DNA from 4 places in the Klebsiella oxytoca genome. Region 1 is predicted to be linked to each of the others. Evidence: predicted binding sites of a transcription regulator. Region 1 holds the regulator's gene; each other region holds the start of a gene.
What was found. Region 1 encodes CRP, which controls carbon source genes, mostly activating them, when cyclic AMP is high. Its sites were predicted from a motif close to ATGTGANNNNNNTCACAT; they were not measured.
Positions count from the first base shown of each region.

Region 2: a site for CRP is predicted at 1,695-1,712, ahead of bhsA (multiple stress resistance protein BhsA). Genes of this name have one in related genera too.
Region 3: a site for CRP is predicted at 1,778-1,795, ahead of deoC (deoxyribose-phosphate aldolase). Genes of this name have one in related genera too.
Region 4: a site for CRP is predicted at 2,389-2,406, ahead of mlc (sugar metabolism global transcriptional regulator Mlc). Genes of this name have one in related genera too.

Region 1 covers NZ_CP046115.1:4,965,005-4,969,218, reverse strand. Annotated here, with positions in the region: gene argD (bifunctional acetylornithine/succinyldiaminopimelate transaminase) at 1-282, shown strand, start outside; gene GJ746_RS23310 (YccS/YhfK family putative transporter) at 272-2,350, opposite strand; gene crp (cAMP-activated global transcriptional regulator CRP) at 2,402-3,034, opposite strand; gene GJ746_RS23300 (OsmC family protein) at 3,339-3,743, shown strand; gene GJ746_RS23295 (phosphoribulokinase) at 3,790-4,214, opposite strand, start outside.
Region 2 covers NZ_CP046115.1:2,220,092-2,224,305, forward strand. Annotated here, with positions in the region: gene GJ746_RS10210 (TonB-dependent siderophore receptor) at 1-432, opposite strand, end outside; gene GJ746_RS10215 (TetR/AcrR family transcriptional regulator) at 904-1,539, opposite strand; gene bhsA (multiple stress resistance protein BhsA) at 1,788-2,045, shown strand; gene ldtC (L,D-transpeptidase LdtC) at 2,267-3,226, opposite strand; gene mfd (transcription-repair coupling factor) at 3,392-4,214, opposite strand, start outside.
Region 3 covers NZ_CP046115.1:789,512-793,725, forward strand. Annotated here, with positions in the region: gene GJ746_RS03760 (metal-dependent hydrolase) at 1-91, shown strand, start outside; gene GJ746_RS03765 (NupC/NupG family nucleoside CNT transporter) at 239-1,516, shown strand; gene deoC (deoxyribose-phosphate aldolase) at 1,933-2,712, shown strand; gene deoA (thymidine phosphorylase) at 2,791-4,113, shown strand; gene deoB (phosphopentomutase) at 4,166-4,214, shown strand, end outside.
Region 4 covers NZ_CP046115.1:2,944,637-2,948,850, forward strand. Annotated here, with positions in the region: gene clcB (voltage-gated ClC-type chloride channel ClcB) at 1-304, shown strand, start outside; gene bioD (dethiobiotin synthase) at 257-952, opposite strand; gene mlc (sugar metabolism global transcriptional regulator Mlc) at 1,080-2,300, opposite strand; gene GJ746_RS13700 (LysR family transcriptional regulator) at 2,434-3,327, opposite strand; gene GJ746_RS13705 (MFS transporter) at 3,444-4,214, shown strand, end outside.

The sequences.
Region 1 (4,214 bases):
AAGCGCGAACTGTTTGTTCAGCACCTTCAGCAGATTGACGCGCGGTTCGATCTGTTCAGCGATATTCGTGGAATGGGCCTGCTTATCGGCGCCGAACTGAAGCCGCAGTACCATGGGCGGGCGCGTGATTTCCTGTATGCGGCTGCGGAAGCGGGCGTGATGGTCCTCAATGCGGGGCCGGATGTGATGCGTTTTGTGCCTTCTCTGGTAATTGATGACAGCGATATTGCTGAAGGTATGGCGCGCTTTGCCCGGGCGGTTGAAAGCGTGCTTAGCGCTTAGTCGCGCGTAGCCAGATACCATGATGTGGACGCTGACGCCATGCCACCGATGAAATGGTGTGCATGGTGTTCAGGTGTCCGAGGATGCGCTGCAAATGCTGCTCCATTGTGCTGAGCGGGCCGCGAGGAACCTCGGCATCCTGCGCTTCCATAATATTCACATCTCCTGCGCTGCCCGGCCCGTCGGTATCCAGCCGCTGCTGACAGCGCTGTAGCGCAATTTCGCAGGACTCCAGATAACGCTGCGCCAGAGCCGGCGTCAGCATATTGTGCTCACGCGCCAGAGTAGTCATGGCATTGATATGCTCGACAATAAACTGGCTATGCGTCACCCACAGCTTCATATCTTCCAGATAGTGCGAGTTAAAGCCGGGCTCCTGCATCGCCTGATTCAGCGAGTTGAACAGCGCGTTGTGCGCCTGATTGACGAGCATTCGCTGATAGGCCAGCGCCGGTGCCTGATGGTCGTCGCTAAGAATAAGCCTGATGGCCTCCTGATCGGCTTCCAGCGCATCGTGAGCATTTTTGCGCAGCAGGCCGCTTTGCCACTGCGGCCATAGCCAGACCATTCCACCGAAGGCGATCAAACAACCAATCAGGGTATCAATCAGTCTGGCGATGATGAACTGCTCGCCGTTCAGGGTGAGCAACTGCAGGGTATAAACCGCGGTGACCGTAAATCCGACCATTGCCCAGCCGTAATGTTTGCGAATAATCAGATAGCTTAACAGCGTAATGAACAGCATCGCGGTCAGCGTATAGCCTTCAGGGACGTGAAAGTGCAGCGTCAGTCCGGCTATTAACAATCCAGCTATCGTCCCGGCAGCCCGGTGGACAATGCGTACCCGCGTCGCGCCGTAGCCGTTTTGCGTCACGAATAGCACCGTCATCAGGATCCAGTAGGGTTTTGGCAGGTGCAGCGCGCTGCCCATCAGGCTGGCTGCGCTCAACATAACGCTGATCCGAGCGGCGTTACGTAACGCCGGTGATTTAAACGACAGATAGTTTTTCAACGCCGGCAGCAGCGGCAGACGGCGGGTTTTATCCGCCATCAGATTCCGCGCGTAAAGCGGGCGCTGGGTGCGCAGAACCCGGGCAATACGGCTGAAGTGCCAGGCGCAAAACTGCCCGACAGGATTATCCGGATGCTGCGAAGCGATTTTTTCCAGCGCACCGATCTGCTTATCCATCTGAAAGCGCCGAGGATAGCGATGGTAGAGCAGATCGTCCGCCAGTTCCCGCAGGCGGGCGGCAACGGTTTGTGCGCTCCAGCGGATCACCGCTTCAGCGTGGCTGCGTTCCACCAGCTTCTGTACCTCTTCCGGCTGATGAAGGCTGACGGAAATATGCTCCTGCAGGTCCAGCCCGACCTGGAAAGCGCGCAGCAGGCGTTTGTGATCGCTGCGCTGATTGGCCGCCAGCATATGCATCTGCTGATAGCACTGGGTAATCAGATCCACCACCTTTTGTTGGCGATTAAGCAGCGGGGGCAGAGATGTGGTGGGGTCCGTATGCTGGGTAAGCAGACTGTATTTAGCCTCGCAGTAGTTGGCTAATTCCCGGTAAAGCAGGCTCAGGGACTCGCGCAGCGGCTGTTCGCGCCATAGCCAAAACCAGAACCAGTTAAAAACGCCATACCACAGGGTGCCGAGGGCATAGATCAGCAGCGGCTCCCAGACCGGCATATTGCCTGCGAGACTCAGAGTAAAGATAGCCGCGATAAGCGAGGCTGGCAGCAGCCTGGCATGCAGCGGGCTGATTTCGGCAGTGACGCCGAGGATAAGCGCGAGGCCCGTGAGAATAATCGGCAGCGGGATTTCACGCAGCAGGAGGAGCTGGACAATCAGGCTACAGCCAGCAAACAGGCAGCCGCCGATAATCAGACGTTTGAAGAAACGTTTATGCGGCGTATCCAGCCCGGCAATGTTGCAGCAGGCGGGAACAAGAGAAAACAGAAGCCCCTGCTGTAAATGGCCAAACAGAAGACCAATGGCGACCGGCAGACACAACACCAGCGTTTGCCGCAGTGCATAGTTGACTTCAGGGTGGTAAATCAGCCTGCGCCACATGGGGAGAAAACAAAAACGGCGTATTGTCTGGCAATACGCCGTTTTACCGACTTAACGGGTACCGTAGACGACGATAGTTTTACCGTGCGCGGAGATCAGGTTTTGATCTTCCAGCATTTTCAGAATACGACCCACGGTCTCGCGAGAGCATCCGACGATCTGACCGATTTCCTGACGAGTAATTTTAATTTGCATACCGTCCGGGTGGGTCATCGCATCCGGCTGTTTTGCCAGATTCAGCAGCGTCTGAGCGATACGACCGGTAACGTCGAGGAAGGCAAGGTTGCCCACTTTCTCAGATGTAACCTGCAGACGGCGTGCCATTTGCGAAGATAGACGCATCAGGATATCCGGGTTTACCTGGATCAGCTGACGGAATTTTTTGTAGGAGATCTCGGCCACTTCACATGCGGTTTTCGCACGTACCCAGGCGCTACGCTCCTGACCTTCTTCAAACAGGCCTAATTCACCGATGAAATCGCCCTGGTTGAGGTAAGAGAGGATCATCTCTTTACCTTCTTCATCCTTGATGAGTACAGCCACGGAGCCTTTAACGATGTAGTACAACGTTTCTGCTTTCTCACCCTGGTGGATCAGCGTGCTCTTTGATGGGTACTTATGAATGTGGCAATGAGACAAGAACCATTCAAGGGTAGGGTCTGTTTGCGGTTTGCCAAGCACCATGCGCGGTTATCCTCTGTTATAAGCTATCTCCGGGTGCCGACACAACACGGCATCCGGGCATGCAATCGTATTGAATCCCTGTACCTGGGAATCCGGCTGAAAGTTTTCTGCAGCCTGTAATGTGAACTCCTCTGCATACATGCAGTACATCAATGTATTACTGTAGCATCAAGACTGTTTTAGCATAGCTTTCGCTGCATGTCTCCTGGTGTCTCGCTTCAGCATGACCCAGGTCGCCTTCCGTTGCGAGAAATGTTATGTGCGCGTAATCTGTCAGGAAAATTACAGACCTGGAGTTAAATTTATGCAAGCGCGAGTGAAGTGGGTTGAAGGGTTAACCTTCATCGGTGAGTCGGCTTCCGGTCACCAGATTCTGATGGACGGCAATTCCGGGGATAAAGCGCCGAGCCCAATGGAAATGGTGCTAATGGCGGCGGGCGGATGCAGCGCGATTGATGTCGTGTCCATTTTGCAGAAGGGTCGGCATAACGTTACCAACTGCGAAGTTAAGCTGACTTCTGAGCGTCGCGAAGAAGCGCCGCGTCTGTTTACCCATATCAACCTGCATTTTATTGTGACCGGTAAAGAGCTGAAAGATGCAGCCGTTTCCCGCGCTGTCGACCTGTCGGCGGAAAAATATTGCTCGGTGGCGCTGATGCTGGAGAAAGCGGTAAACATTACCCACTCTTATGAAGTCATCGAAGGGTAAAGCGACCGGACCCCGGCAGTGCAATCGTGCTGCCGGGATTGGCTTCTTAGCTAATTTTTCTGCCTTCCATCAGCCGTTCGACCAGCGGCGCCATAATAAGCTCCATCGCCAGTCCCATTTTTCCGCCCGGAACCACCAGCGTATTCATATGTGAGATAAATGAACCCTGCAGCATCGCCAGCAGCCAGGGGAAATCGATATTTTTCAGATTCCGAAAGTGAATGACGACAAAGCTTTCATCCAGCGAAGGGATGGCTTTAGCCGCAAACGGGTTGGACGTATCCACCGTCGGTACACGCTGGAAGTTGAGATGGGTGCGCGAAAACTGCGGGGTGATAAAGTTGATGTAATCTTCCATTGAGCGGACGACGGAATCCATCACCGCCTCACGAGAGTGCCCGCGTTCGCTGGTGTCGCGGATAAGCTTCTGGATCCACTCAAGATTGACGATCGGCACCACGCCGACCAGCA
Region 2 (4,214 bases), 2.6 Mb from region 1:
GACGATATTGATAAGTCCGCCAGTACTGCCACCACCGTACAGTGATGTTGCGCCGGAAATGACCTCGATGTGTTCGATGTTAAAAGGATCGATCGAGTCTAACTGTCGGCTGTCGGTACGGGAAGAGTTAAGACGAACGCCGTCAATCAATACGACAATCGCGCGGCCGCGCATATTCATGCCGTAGTTAGTTCGTCCCTGGCTGCTGACGTCGATGCCGGGGATTAGCTGCGCCAGCACGTCTTTGAATTCTTTCCCGCCCTGAACCTGCTGTTCAATTTCCTGGCCTTCGATAACCCAGGTGGTCTGGGCCATTTCGGCTACGGTACGGTGCGTTCGGTTAGCGCTGACGATCATATTATCATCAGCAGCCCAGGCGGGCAGGGCCGTTGCCAGCAGCAGTGGGTTAAGCACCCAGAGACGCTTTTTCATGCTCATTCCTTTTATGAGTTTATGCCCGTCATTCTTCAAGCTGCAGGTGTGCTGACTTTGTTACTCGGCTCATCCATGAGTCTTGCCTTCAGGGCGGCAGCCACACGGCGTTCAAATCTGTTACGGACAGATTTGGCGCTCACCCGAATCGCTTGCGGGGATGCGTTCACTTATCGCGTGATTCGGCCTCACCCCTTCGGGGTCACAGTAAGCGCTATGCAAAACGGTTATCCGTTTTGTCCTGCAACTCGAATTATTCTGGGCTTACGGGATCGTTGTTTTAGTTTTCCGGTACGGGAGTACCGGTGGTTACATGGTGAAATAAACAGAAATAATTAATAGTGGATTTTGCCCGTATTGATTATTGTTATCAATATCATTCTCATGAAATAAACAAAATAACTTACTGAAAACATTAGTTAATGTAAGGATAAGGCGGGGAACCGGTGGAGAATCCACCGGTGAAGGGAGTTAACGCTGAAGAACCTGAGGCCACAGGCGTAGCGTGGTTTCGGCAATTTGCATGATCTTCGTGAAGTCGGCACCTTCGCGTGCGCCGATAGACATACCTTGTAATATGCAGTTAAGGAACAGCGCCAGCTGACGCACGTCGCCATCTGCCGGCAGTTCGCCGCGCAGCTGCCGCTGCTGGAGAAACTGCGTAAGCGTCTGTTCCTGCATCGCGTGCCGCGATTTCACGGTATTAGCGATGTCGGTTGATGATGCTGCCAGCGCGGCAGAGGTGTTAATCATAAAACAGCCTGCCGGCGTCTCTTTGCTGGTGAAACAGGTCGCGACGGCGGTGAAATAATCGCGTAATGCCCGATCGACTGTTTTATCTTCGTCAAACAACAGCGCCTCGTGTCTGGCGGCAAAACGCGAGATATAGCGATCCAGCACCGCGCGAAACAACCCCTCTTTATTCACAAATTCCGCGTAGAGCGTAGGCGCTTTTGCGCCGGTTGCTTCTACCAGATCGGCAAGAGAGGTGGCTTCATAGCCGTGCTGCCAGAAGAGTGTCATGGCCTTATCCAGCGCCGCTTCCCTGTCGAACACTTTCGGTCGGCCACGGCTTTTTTTCGTGCAACTTTGAACGTCAGTTGTCATGGTGCCGCTGTACCTTTATTGATGTGTTGAGTGGTCATTATAAAAATAAACCCCACAAGCTGCCAGCGATGGCGGTCTAAAAATAAATAATTCATATATGTATGAATTTTAAACTGTTTATAAATAGTTATACGGGCGTTATAAAAATATTTGACGTGTGACCTGGATCACACTATTATTTACCTATCGATCGTTAAGTAAATGCGTTCACCCCTACAAAAACATTCATCTGCACAGGTTTAATCATCATGAAAAACGTTAAAACTTTAGCCATTGCCGCCGTTCTCAGCTCGCTTTCTTTCGCCAGCTTTGCTGCTGTAGAAGTACAGTCAACTCCGGCTGGTCAGCATAAAATCGGTACCGTCTCCGCTACTGCCGGGACTAACCTCGGTTCGCTGGAAGATCAGCTGGCGCAAAAAGCGGAAGAAATGGGGGCAACCTCTTACCGTATTACTTCCGTAACCGGGCCGAACACCCTGCACGGGACTGCGGTTATCTACAAATAATTTTTTGCATTCCCCTGTTATGCCACTGATTATGCGTGGGCCTGATCCCTTCAGCAGTCCACGTTGAGTAAGAAATAAGTTGTTCCCTGACGAGATGCGGCGTCCACCCCTTTTATGACGCTGCGGACCGCAGAAAAGCAGTACGTTGTTATTTGTCACTTGCCACAAAAAAACCGCCTTCAGTTCAGAAGGCGGTTTTTTTATGGCTATGACCCGGTAGGCTAGAGCGACTGCTCCGTGATGTGATGGTGACGGGTGACATCAATCGGCATACCTGAACGTAGCGTCATCGCCCGCTCCATAACTTCAGCATCGGTCAACTGCGCCTGCCTGAATGCCTGCATGCTGTCGTTAAGAGTAATTGGCAGCGTCTGCGGATCGTCATCAATATGCTTCGACAGCGGCTGGTGCACTTCTACCAGCCGGGCTCCGTTCGGCTCAACGGATACTTTGATTGGCGTGTTAATGATCGTGACCTTCGTGCCTGGGGTTATTTCGTTGTACAACGCTTTGATGTCGTCATCGCGCAGGCGAATACAGCCGGAGCTGACGCGCATGCCGATGCCGAAGTCAGCGTTGGTGCCGTGCAGCAGATAGACGCCGCCGTAAGCCGCCAGGCGAATGGCATGATGTCCCATCGGATTATCTGGCCCGGCAGGCATGACGGCAGGCAGGTCAATCCCCATTGCTTTATAGCGGGCGCGAATATTGGCCGTTGGCGTCCACGTTGGGTTGGCGCGTTTGTCGGAGACGGTGGTGACCATCGTCGGGGTAATCGTATCGCCGCCGAGCTGCCCAATACCGATAGGATACACGGTCACTTCACTTTTTCCGGGTGGATAATAGTAGAGACGAAGCTCGGCCAGGTTGAGAACTAACCCTTCACGAGGCGCGTCGGGCAGCAGGGTTTGCAGCGGAATAGTCAGCACGCTACCGGCTCGCGGAACATAAGGATCGACTCCGGGGTTAGCCTGGAGAAGAGCCAGGAAGCCAACGTTGTACTTTTTAGCGATCGCTTCGAGAGAGCCGCCGTTATTTTCGACCACGTGAAACTGGTTTTGCCCCACCAGGCGGCTGCCCGGAGGCGGCAGTGGCCAGGTGTTGGCGCGAGCAGGCAGCGTCAGCGCGGCGGCGATAGCTACCATCCCCAGCCAGAGTGAAATACGCGAAAAGCTTTTCATCACCATAATTCCATAATAAGTAAGTGGTTATTTTTATACGAAGAGGCCTTAAGATTATGAGGGAGCGAGTGTTGGGAAGTGCAGGGGAATGCAAAATGTTTGTAAATTTTGCCGAATCTGAAAACAGGGCCGGGATACGACCTGTAGATCGTATCCCGGTTATCGCTAGGCGGTAGCGTTCTCTTCCAGCAGACGAATAAACTGCCGCACCCAGTCCATTCGCGTTTTGCGCTCGGCGAGATCCTGCATAAACTTCAGACGCGTCGGGCCATCCAGACGATAGTGCTGCGGCTGCTTCTGCAGCAGGCCAATCAGCCAGAGCGGGTTAACGTTATTCTTCTCGTTAAACTCAATGGTGCCGCCTTTTTCGTTGCTCTCAAGCTTACGGATCCCCAGCTTCTGCGCCTGCTGGCGCAATCGGGCGATGTCGAGCAGGTTTCTTGCCGGATCCGGCAGCAGGCCAAAGCGATCGATCAGCTCAACTTTGATCTCCTCCAGCTCATTCTCGTTCTTCGCGCTGGCGATGCGCTTGTAGAACGACAGGCGGGTATTCACATCCGGGATAAAGTCGTCCGGCAGCAGCGATGGCATACGGAGTTCAACTTCGGTCTGCTGGCTGGTGAGATCCTCCAGAGAGGGCTCGCGCCCGGCCTTCAGCGCATCAACGGCGTTTTCCAGCAGCTCCATATAGAGTGAGAAGCCGATGGTTTCCATGGAGCCGCTCTGATCTTCGCCCAGTAGTTCCCCCGCGCCGCGAATTTCAAGGTCATGGGTGGCCAGCGCGAATCCGGCGCCAAGATCTTCCAGCGACGCGATAGCCTCAAGGCGTTTTTGCGCATCGGTGGTCATCGCTTTCGGATGCGGCGTCAGTAGCCAGGCATAGGCCTGATGATGTGAACGACCAACGCGGCCGCGCAGCTGGTGCAGCTGCGCCAGACCGAAGTGATCGGCGCGCTCGATAATAATGGTGTTCGCCGTCGGGATGTCG
Region 3 (4,214 bases), 1.2 Mb from region 1:
CTCCGCCTTATGCGAGCTTCGCCCTGAGCCTGCGGAAGAAATTGCTAATGCTATGATTTGTAATACAAAAGAGGTTTTTTCTCTTCCATAATATTTTATGGAGTGATCTGTGTCTCATTCCTGCCTTTTTATCTCATTGTTTTGCTTAAAATGTGTGAGCTACGGCGGGCTTGATGGTTTCATACCGTTATAATCGCGGAGGTTTTAAGGCTGAACTATCAATACACAGGGACTCTGTATGCAAATTATCATGGGACTTATCGGCATGGTGGTGTTGTTAGCCATCGCTGTGCTCCTCTCAAGCAATCAAAAAGCCATCAATATGCGTACCGTCCTCGGCGCCTGGATTATCCAGGTGGGGATCGGCGCGTTAATTCTCTACGTACCGGCCGGGCGCACGGCGCTGCTGGCTATGTCAAACGGCGTTGCCAACGTTATCGCTTATGGCAATGAAGGGATCGGCTTTATTTTTGGCGGACTGGTTTCCGATAAGATGTTTGAAGTTTTCGGCGGCGGCGGGTTTGTTTTTGCTCTGCGCGTCCTTCCGGTGATTGTCTTCTTCTCATCGCTTATCGCCGTCCTTTATTATCTCGGCATCATGCAGTTTGTTATCCGCATTCTTGGCGGAGCGCTGCGGGCGGTACTGAAAACCTCGCGCACGGAATCGCTTTCTGCCACGGCGAATATCTTTGTTGGTCAGACCGAAGCGCCGCTGGTCGTGCGTCCTTACATCGCCACCATGACCCGCTCTGAGCTATTTGCGGTGATGTGTGGGGGCCTGGCTTCGGTCGCGGGCTCCGTTCTCGCCGGCTATGCCCAGATGGGCGTACCGCTGGAATATCTGATTGCCGCTTCGTTTATGGCAGCGCCGGGCGGTCTGCTGTTTGCGAAGATTATCGTGCCGGAAACTGAGCAGCCGCAAGATAGCCCGGCGCTGGAAAAAAATGACGCCGATCCTGAGGCTCCGGCAAACGTACTGGATGCTGCCGCATCCGGGGCAGCTTCGGGGATGCAGCTGGCGCTCAACGTCGGGGCGATGCTGCTGGCGTTTATCGCGCTGATTGCCCTGGTTAACGGTATTCTTTCCGGCGTCGGCGGCTGGTTTAACTATCCGGAGCTGTCGCTACAAATGATTCTCGGCTGGGTCTTTTCGCCGCTGGCGTGGGTGATTGGCGTTCCGTGGAATGAGGCTACCGTTGCGGGTTCATTTATCGGCCAGAAGCTGATTATCAACGAGTTTGTGGCTTATATGAATTTCGGCGAATATCTGAAAGCCGACGTCGAAGTGGCTGCCGCAGGTTTACAGGTGATTTCCACCCACACCAAAGCCATTATCTCCTTTGCCCTGTGCGGTTTTGCCAACCTGTCGTCCATTGCTATTTTGATTGGTGGATTGGGCGGGATGGCGCCAACTCGCCGACAGGAGATTGCGCAACTGGGTATGCGGGCCGTGGCGGCGGGTACGCTTTCTAACCTGATGAGCGCCACCATTGCAGGCGTTTTCCTCGCGCTATAACCGTAGTTATTGACTGCTAAAATCCCGGCGGTTCTTCAGCCGCCGGCGACTCGCTTCTTAGTGTTAAAATCCCATCATGCTTCAACGCTCTGTTTATCAATGGCTAGCGAGCTTTTTTGCATTTTCTCGCACAAAATGTGCGCACTGACGTCGAGTTGTTACGAGTGGTTATGTTATAATAATAACATTAGGTCGGCGCTGAGATTGCTGATTATGCTTACCGAGCGTTTTACTCGTTGAGCGCCAGCCATAAGATAATTTATGTGATTAATATCACGTTACAGCAATGCAAATTGGTGATTAGTTTTCATTAACTGTGATGTATATCGAAGTGTAGCGGCGAGGGAATGTTACAATAGTAACAGACTCGCAAGGTGAACAAACTTTAAAGCGGCAATACGCCGTCGGAGTATGAAATGACTGATTTAACTGCAAGCAGCCTGCGCGCGTTGAAACTGATGGACCTGACAACCCTGAACGATGATGACACCAATGAAAAAGTGATCGCGCTGTGTCGTCAGGCCAAAACACCGGTAGGTAACACTGCCGCAGTGTGTATCTATCCGCGCTTTATCCCGATCGCTCGTAAGACGCTGAACGAGCAGGGAACCCCGGATATCCGCATCGCGACGGTGACCAACTTCCCGCACGGCAACGATGATATTGATATCGCCCTGGCGGAAACCCGCGCGGCGATTGCTTACGGTGCCGATGAAGTTGACGTCGTGTTCCCTTACCGTGCGCTGATTGCGGGTAACGAACAGGTGGGTTTTGACCTGGTGAAAGCCTGTAAGGAAGCCTGTGCGGCGGCAAACGTTTTGCTAAAAGTGATTATCGAAACCGGAGAGCTGAAAGAAGAGGCGCTGATTCGTAAAGCGTCTGAAATCTCCATCAAAGCCGGTGCCGATTTCATCAAAACGTCTACCGGCAAAGTTCCGGTGAACGCAACGCCGGAAAGCGCGCGCATCATGCTGGAAGTTATTCGTGATATGGGCGTTCAGCAGAGCGTGGGCTTCAAACCGGCAGGCGGCGTGCGTAGCGCAGAAGACGCGCAAAAATTCCTCGCCATTGCCGATGAACTGTTCGGTGCCGAATGGGCAGACTCTCGCCACTACCGCTTTGGCGCTTCCAGCCTGCTGGCAAGCCTGCTTAAAGCGCTGGGACACGGCGATGGTAAGAGCGCCAGCAGCTACTAAAACGTAATTTGCCTGACCGTAAGGCCGGATGTCGTCCGGCCTGTGGTTGGTCTTTGACTCTTTCCCCGGGAGGTTATCTTGTTTCTCGCACAAGAAATTATTCGTAAAAAACGCGATGGTCATGCGCTGAGTGATGAAGAAATTCGTTTTTTCATCAACGGTATCCGCGATAACACTATTTCAGAAGGGCAGATAGCTGCTCTGGCGATGACCATTTTTTTCCACGATATGTCTATGCCGGAACGCGTTTCGCTGACCATGGCGATGCGGGATTCAGGTACCGTTCTGGACTGGAAGAGCCTTAACCTCAACGGACCGATCGTCGATAAGCACTCGACCGGCGGCGTAGGCGATGTGACCTCGCTGATGCTGGGACCAATGGTCGCAGCCTGTGGCGGCTATGTGCCGATGATCTCCGGGCGCGGCCTCGGTCATACTGGCGGTACGCTCGACAAGCTGGAAGCGATTCCCGGTTTCGATATCTTCCCGGACGATAGCCGCTTCCGTGAAATCATTAAAGATGTTGGCGTCGCGATTATCGGGCAGACCAGCTCTCTGGCACCAGCGGACAAACGTTTTTATGCGACCCGCGATATTACCGCGACGGTGGATTCCATCCCGCTGATCACCGCCTCGATCCTGGCGAAAAAACTGGCGGAAGGGCTGGATGCGCTGGTGATGGATGTCAAAGTCGGCAGCGGCGCTTTTATGCCGACTTATGAGCTTTCCGCCGCGCTGGCGGAAGCGATCGTTGGCGTCGCTAACGGCGCAGGCGTGCGGACGACCGCACTGCTGACCGATATGAATCAGGTGCTGGCCTCCAGCGCCGGTAATGCGGTGGAAGTGCGGGAAGCCGTGCAGTTCCTCACCGGCGAGTACCGCAATCCGCGGCTGTTGGAGGTGACGATGGCGCTGTGCGTCGAGATGCTCATTTCCGGCAGGCTGGCGGAGAACGACGCCGACGCGCGGGCTAAGCTTCAGGCGGTGCTGGATAACGGCAAAGCCGCAGAAGTCTTTGGCCGTATGGTGGCAGCGCAAAAAGGCCCAGGCGATTTCGTGGAAAACTACGATAAATACCTGCCGGGCGCGATGCTGAGCAAAGCGGTCTACGCCGAAGGCGAAGGATTTGTTGCCGAAATGGACACTCGCGCGCTGGGCATGGCGGTGGTCTCCATGGGCGGCGGACGCCGCCAGGCATCGGATCTGATTGATTACAGCGTCGGCTTTACCGACATGGTTCCTCTCGGCGCGCGCATTGATACACAGCAGCCGCTGGCGGTTATCCATGCTAAAGATGAAAACAGCTGGCAGGAAGCCGCCAGGGCCGTTAAAGCGGCCATTAAACTTGACGATAAAGCGCCTGAAATTACGCCAACGGTCTATCGTCGTATCACCGAATAGTTATATACTGATCTGATCGCTTTTTTGCAGCGCAAAAGGTACGGAGAATAATATGAAACGTGCATTTATTATGGTGCTGGACTCATTCGGCATCGGTGCGA
Region 4 (4,214 bases), 2.0 Mb from region 1:
GGGCGGCGTGTTTACGCCAACGCTATTTGTCGGTCTCGGCGTCGGTATGCTATTCGCGAACCTGACGGGGCTATGGCTGCCTGATTATCAGGGGATTGCGATAATGATGGGATTAACCGGGATGGCGGCATTTCTGGCTGCCACAACCCATGCGCCGATTATGTCAACGCTGATGATTTGTGAAATGACCGGACAGTACGTTTTACTGCCCGGTTTACTGATTGCCAGCGTGCTGGCATCGGTGATATCGCGGACGTTACGCCGGGATTCGATCTACCGCCATCATCTCGCCGAGCATCGATAAGTCGATATACTGGCTCAGCTCACGCTGTTCTGCGCGCGGTAAATAGGGTAATTCGCCGATAAGCGGCGCCGGCAATTTTTTACTCAGCACATCGATGATTTCAGCGTAGTGCGCCAGACCCGGGTTAATGCGGTTAGCTACCCAGCCAATCAGCGGCAGGCCATCGTTGGCAATCGCCTGCGCGGTAAGCAGGGCATGGTTGATACAGCCCTCCTGAATACCAACCACCATTAATACCGGCAGCTGTTCCTGCACCACCCATTCTGAAAGCGGACGCAGGTCGTTCATCAGGCTACGCCAGCCGCCGGTGCCTTCAACCACCACATGTTCCACCTGGCCGCTGAGACGCTGCAGGCCATCCGAAAGCAGTCCGTAGTTGATCGGGCAGCTGTGCGCCACGCTGCTTTCATCTTCGCTTAACGCGATGGGATTGACAGCATCATACGGTAACACCAGCGAAGACACGCTCTGTAAGACCAGCGCATCTTTGTTCCGCAGTCCGTCAGGCGTCTCTTTACTACCCTTCGCCACAGGCTTGTACCCGGCGACGCTTTTGCCGCTGGCAGCCAGTGCCTGCAACAGCGCACGGGAAACCACTGTCTTTCCGACAGCAGTGTCAGTACCTGTTATGAAGAAACGCTTAAACATCACTAACCCCACAGTTATGTTGATGAAATATACGGGAGAGAAATAATCAACTGTGGAAAAAGTCTACGCGAAGCGGCCCAAGGCCGGCTTGAGATAGCGCAATTTTTGGTGTGAATACGAAAAAATGTTAACCCTGTAACAGTCGTATCAGCAGCGATCCGTTATAGAGGGCATCCTTGACTAAGGCCGCGCCAGCCATCGTTCCCCGGTTAGAAAATTGAGTGCTTTCTACCGCGATATGTCGGCTGTAAGCCGGTAACGATTGTTGCCGAATACAATCAGATATTGCCGGAAACAGGATGTCCGACGCCTGGTTAAAAGGAGAGCCAATGAGGATTTTTTGCGGATTGAAGAGGTTCACCATAATTGCCAGAATTCGCCCGACATGGTTCCCTACGCCGCTGATAATGTCGCGCGCCAGTAAATCTCCCTGCAGCGCGGCCTGACACAGCCACTCCACGCTTAGCGGCTGCTGGTGCAGCATCGAACTCATCGATTTAGCCATTCGCACCTGCGCCAGCTCCAGCACGCTCTCCACGCTGGCGATGGTCTCCAGACAGCCGTGGTTGCCACAGTAACAGCGCTTACCATAAGGATCGACCTGGGTGTGTCCAATTTCCACCAGGCTACTGCTGCCGGCATGCAGCAGGCGTCCATCGGTGATCACGCCTGCGCCCACGTTATGGTCAATCACCACCTGAACCACGTCCCGCGCGCCTCTTGACGCGCCAAACAACGATTCGGCCATGGTCCACGCGCTGATATCGTGCTGAATGTAAACCGACACGCCGGTATGGTTAGCTAAAATCTCGCCAAGCGGCATATCCTTAACGTCTTCATAAAAAGGCATCCGATGAATGATACCGTTCTCAGTATCAATAATCCCCGGCATGGTGACGGCGATGGCGGTTAAACGTTCCAGCTTCTTTTGGTGACGAATAAAAAACTGATCAACGTGATCGAGCAAGCGGGTCGCGAAAGGCTGAACGTGCTGTATTTCCAGTTCCAGCTGCTCTTCCACTACCAGCGCGCTGCTTAAATCCCGAAGCGCGAGATGGATTTCGCCGCGGCTGATACGCACAGAGAGATAATGCCAGGCTTCGGTTTCCACCATTAACCCAACGGCAGGTCGTCCCCGGCTTCCGGGTTCCTGTATTTCCGTTTCCTGGACCAGATGAGCTTCCAGCATTTCGCGGACAATTTTGGTGATACTGGCGGGGGCCAGCTGCGCGAAGCGCGAAAGGTCGATGCGCGATACCGGGCCAAGCTGATCAATCAGGCGATAAACCGCGCCCGCGTTGGTCTGCTTTATTTGATCGATATGGCCTGGCTGACTGTCCGCTACCACCGTTGACTCCCTTTATTTTCGCGCTTCGAAATAAACTGAGGGCTATGGTGAAACACTTCAACGGTACTCGTCAAATTTTTGCTTAGCCTTGTGATTTACCGCACATTTTTAGCCCTTATTTGTCTTAAAAATCTCACGTAACGCTGGCAAGCAGCGATTCACGAAAACGTCGGGCCGCCTGCCCCTGTTCGCGATGCTTAGACCACACCAGCCACATTTCCGATATCGCGTCCTGTTCTTCGATGGGCAGCCAACACATATCCGACAGCTGAACCCGCCTGAACGACGCCGGCAATATCGACACCCCCAGCCCGGCGGCAACCAGGCCGATGATAGTCATCGCTTCCCCCACCTCCTGAGTAATGACCGGCGTCAGCCCGTAGCGGCGCATCAAGCCCAGAATATCGTCATACAGGCCGGTACCGACATGGGGATCGAAAAACACGAACGGCTCCCGCGCCAGTTCTCGCAGGCTAACGGCAGGCTGAGTCGCCAGCGGGTGATCCCTCGGTACCATCGCCAGCAGCGGCTCACGCAGCACTCTCTCCCAGAGCAGCGTATCCGGCAGTTGCGTATTACGCATTAGCCCCAGATCCAGCGCGCCTTCGTTCAGCGGGACGATTTGCTCACGGGTATTGGTTTCCCGAGTCTGAATATGCACATCAGGGTAACGGCGGCGAAAAGTCGACAGCGTGTCAGATACCGCCTTGATAAAGGGCGCCGAAGAGGTAAACCCGATGCGCAGCTCGCCGGTTTCCCCCTGATGCAGACGCGCGGCGCGCGCGGCGGCATCGTCTACCTGAGCGAGGATCTGTCGGCTGTCGGCCAAAAACTGCCTTCCTGCCTCGGTCAGGCTGACGCTACGGTTAGTTCGGGCAAAAAGACGGGCGCCAATTTGCTGTTCGAGGATTTGAATCTGCTGGCTGAGCGGCGGCTGAGAGATGTTCAGCCGCGCCGCCGCATGGCCGAAATGCAGCTCTTCAGCTACCGCAATAAAGTAACGCAGATGGCGCAGTTCAATATTCATATTTAAAACATCTTATTTGAGATTATTAATATATTAGACAGAATATTTACCTTTTCATACTCTGAATAAGGGGCCAATGCGCCGCTCAACTCTCTGTTAAACAGCAAGGATTTTCCGTGAGTCGTACAACTACCGCTGATACCGTCCCGGCACACGACATCAGCGACATGATTGCACCGCAGCCAAATCAGTTTATTAAACGCGGTACTCCGCAATTTATTCGCGTTACTCTCGCCCTCTTTTCTGCCGGACTGGCGACCTTCGCGCTGCTTTATTGTGTGCAGCCGATCCTGCCGGTGCTCTCCAGCGAATTTGGCGTCTCACCGGCCAGCAGTAGTATTTCCCTGTCGATTTCCACGGCCATGCTGGCGGTGGGCCTGCTGTTTACCGGGCCATTATCCGACGCTATTGGCCGCAAGCAGGTGATGGTTACCGCGCTAATGCTGGCTTCCTGCTGCTCCCTGCTGTCGACGATGATGTCCAGCTGGCATGGGATCCTGATTATGCGAGCCCTGATTGGCCTGTCATTAAGCGGCGTGGCGGCGGTCGGTATGACCTACCTGAGCGAAGAGATCCACCCCAGCGTAGTGGCTTTCTCCATGGGGCTGTATATCAGCGGTAACTCTATTGGCGGTATGAGCGGCCGTCTGCTGACCGGGGTATTCACTGATTTTTTCGGCTGGCGAATTGCGCTGGCGGTCATTAGCGGCTTTGCCCTCGCCGCAGCGCTGATGTTCTGGCGTATTTTGCCGGAATCGCGCCACTTTCGTCCGACCTCGCTGCGGCCAAAATCGTTGCTGATCAACTTTCGCCTGCACTGGCGCGATCGCGGACTGCCGTTGCTGTTTCTCGAAGGTTTTTTGTTAATGGGGGCATTCGTCACTCTG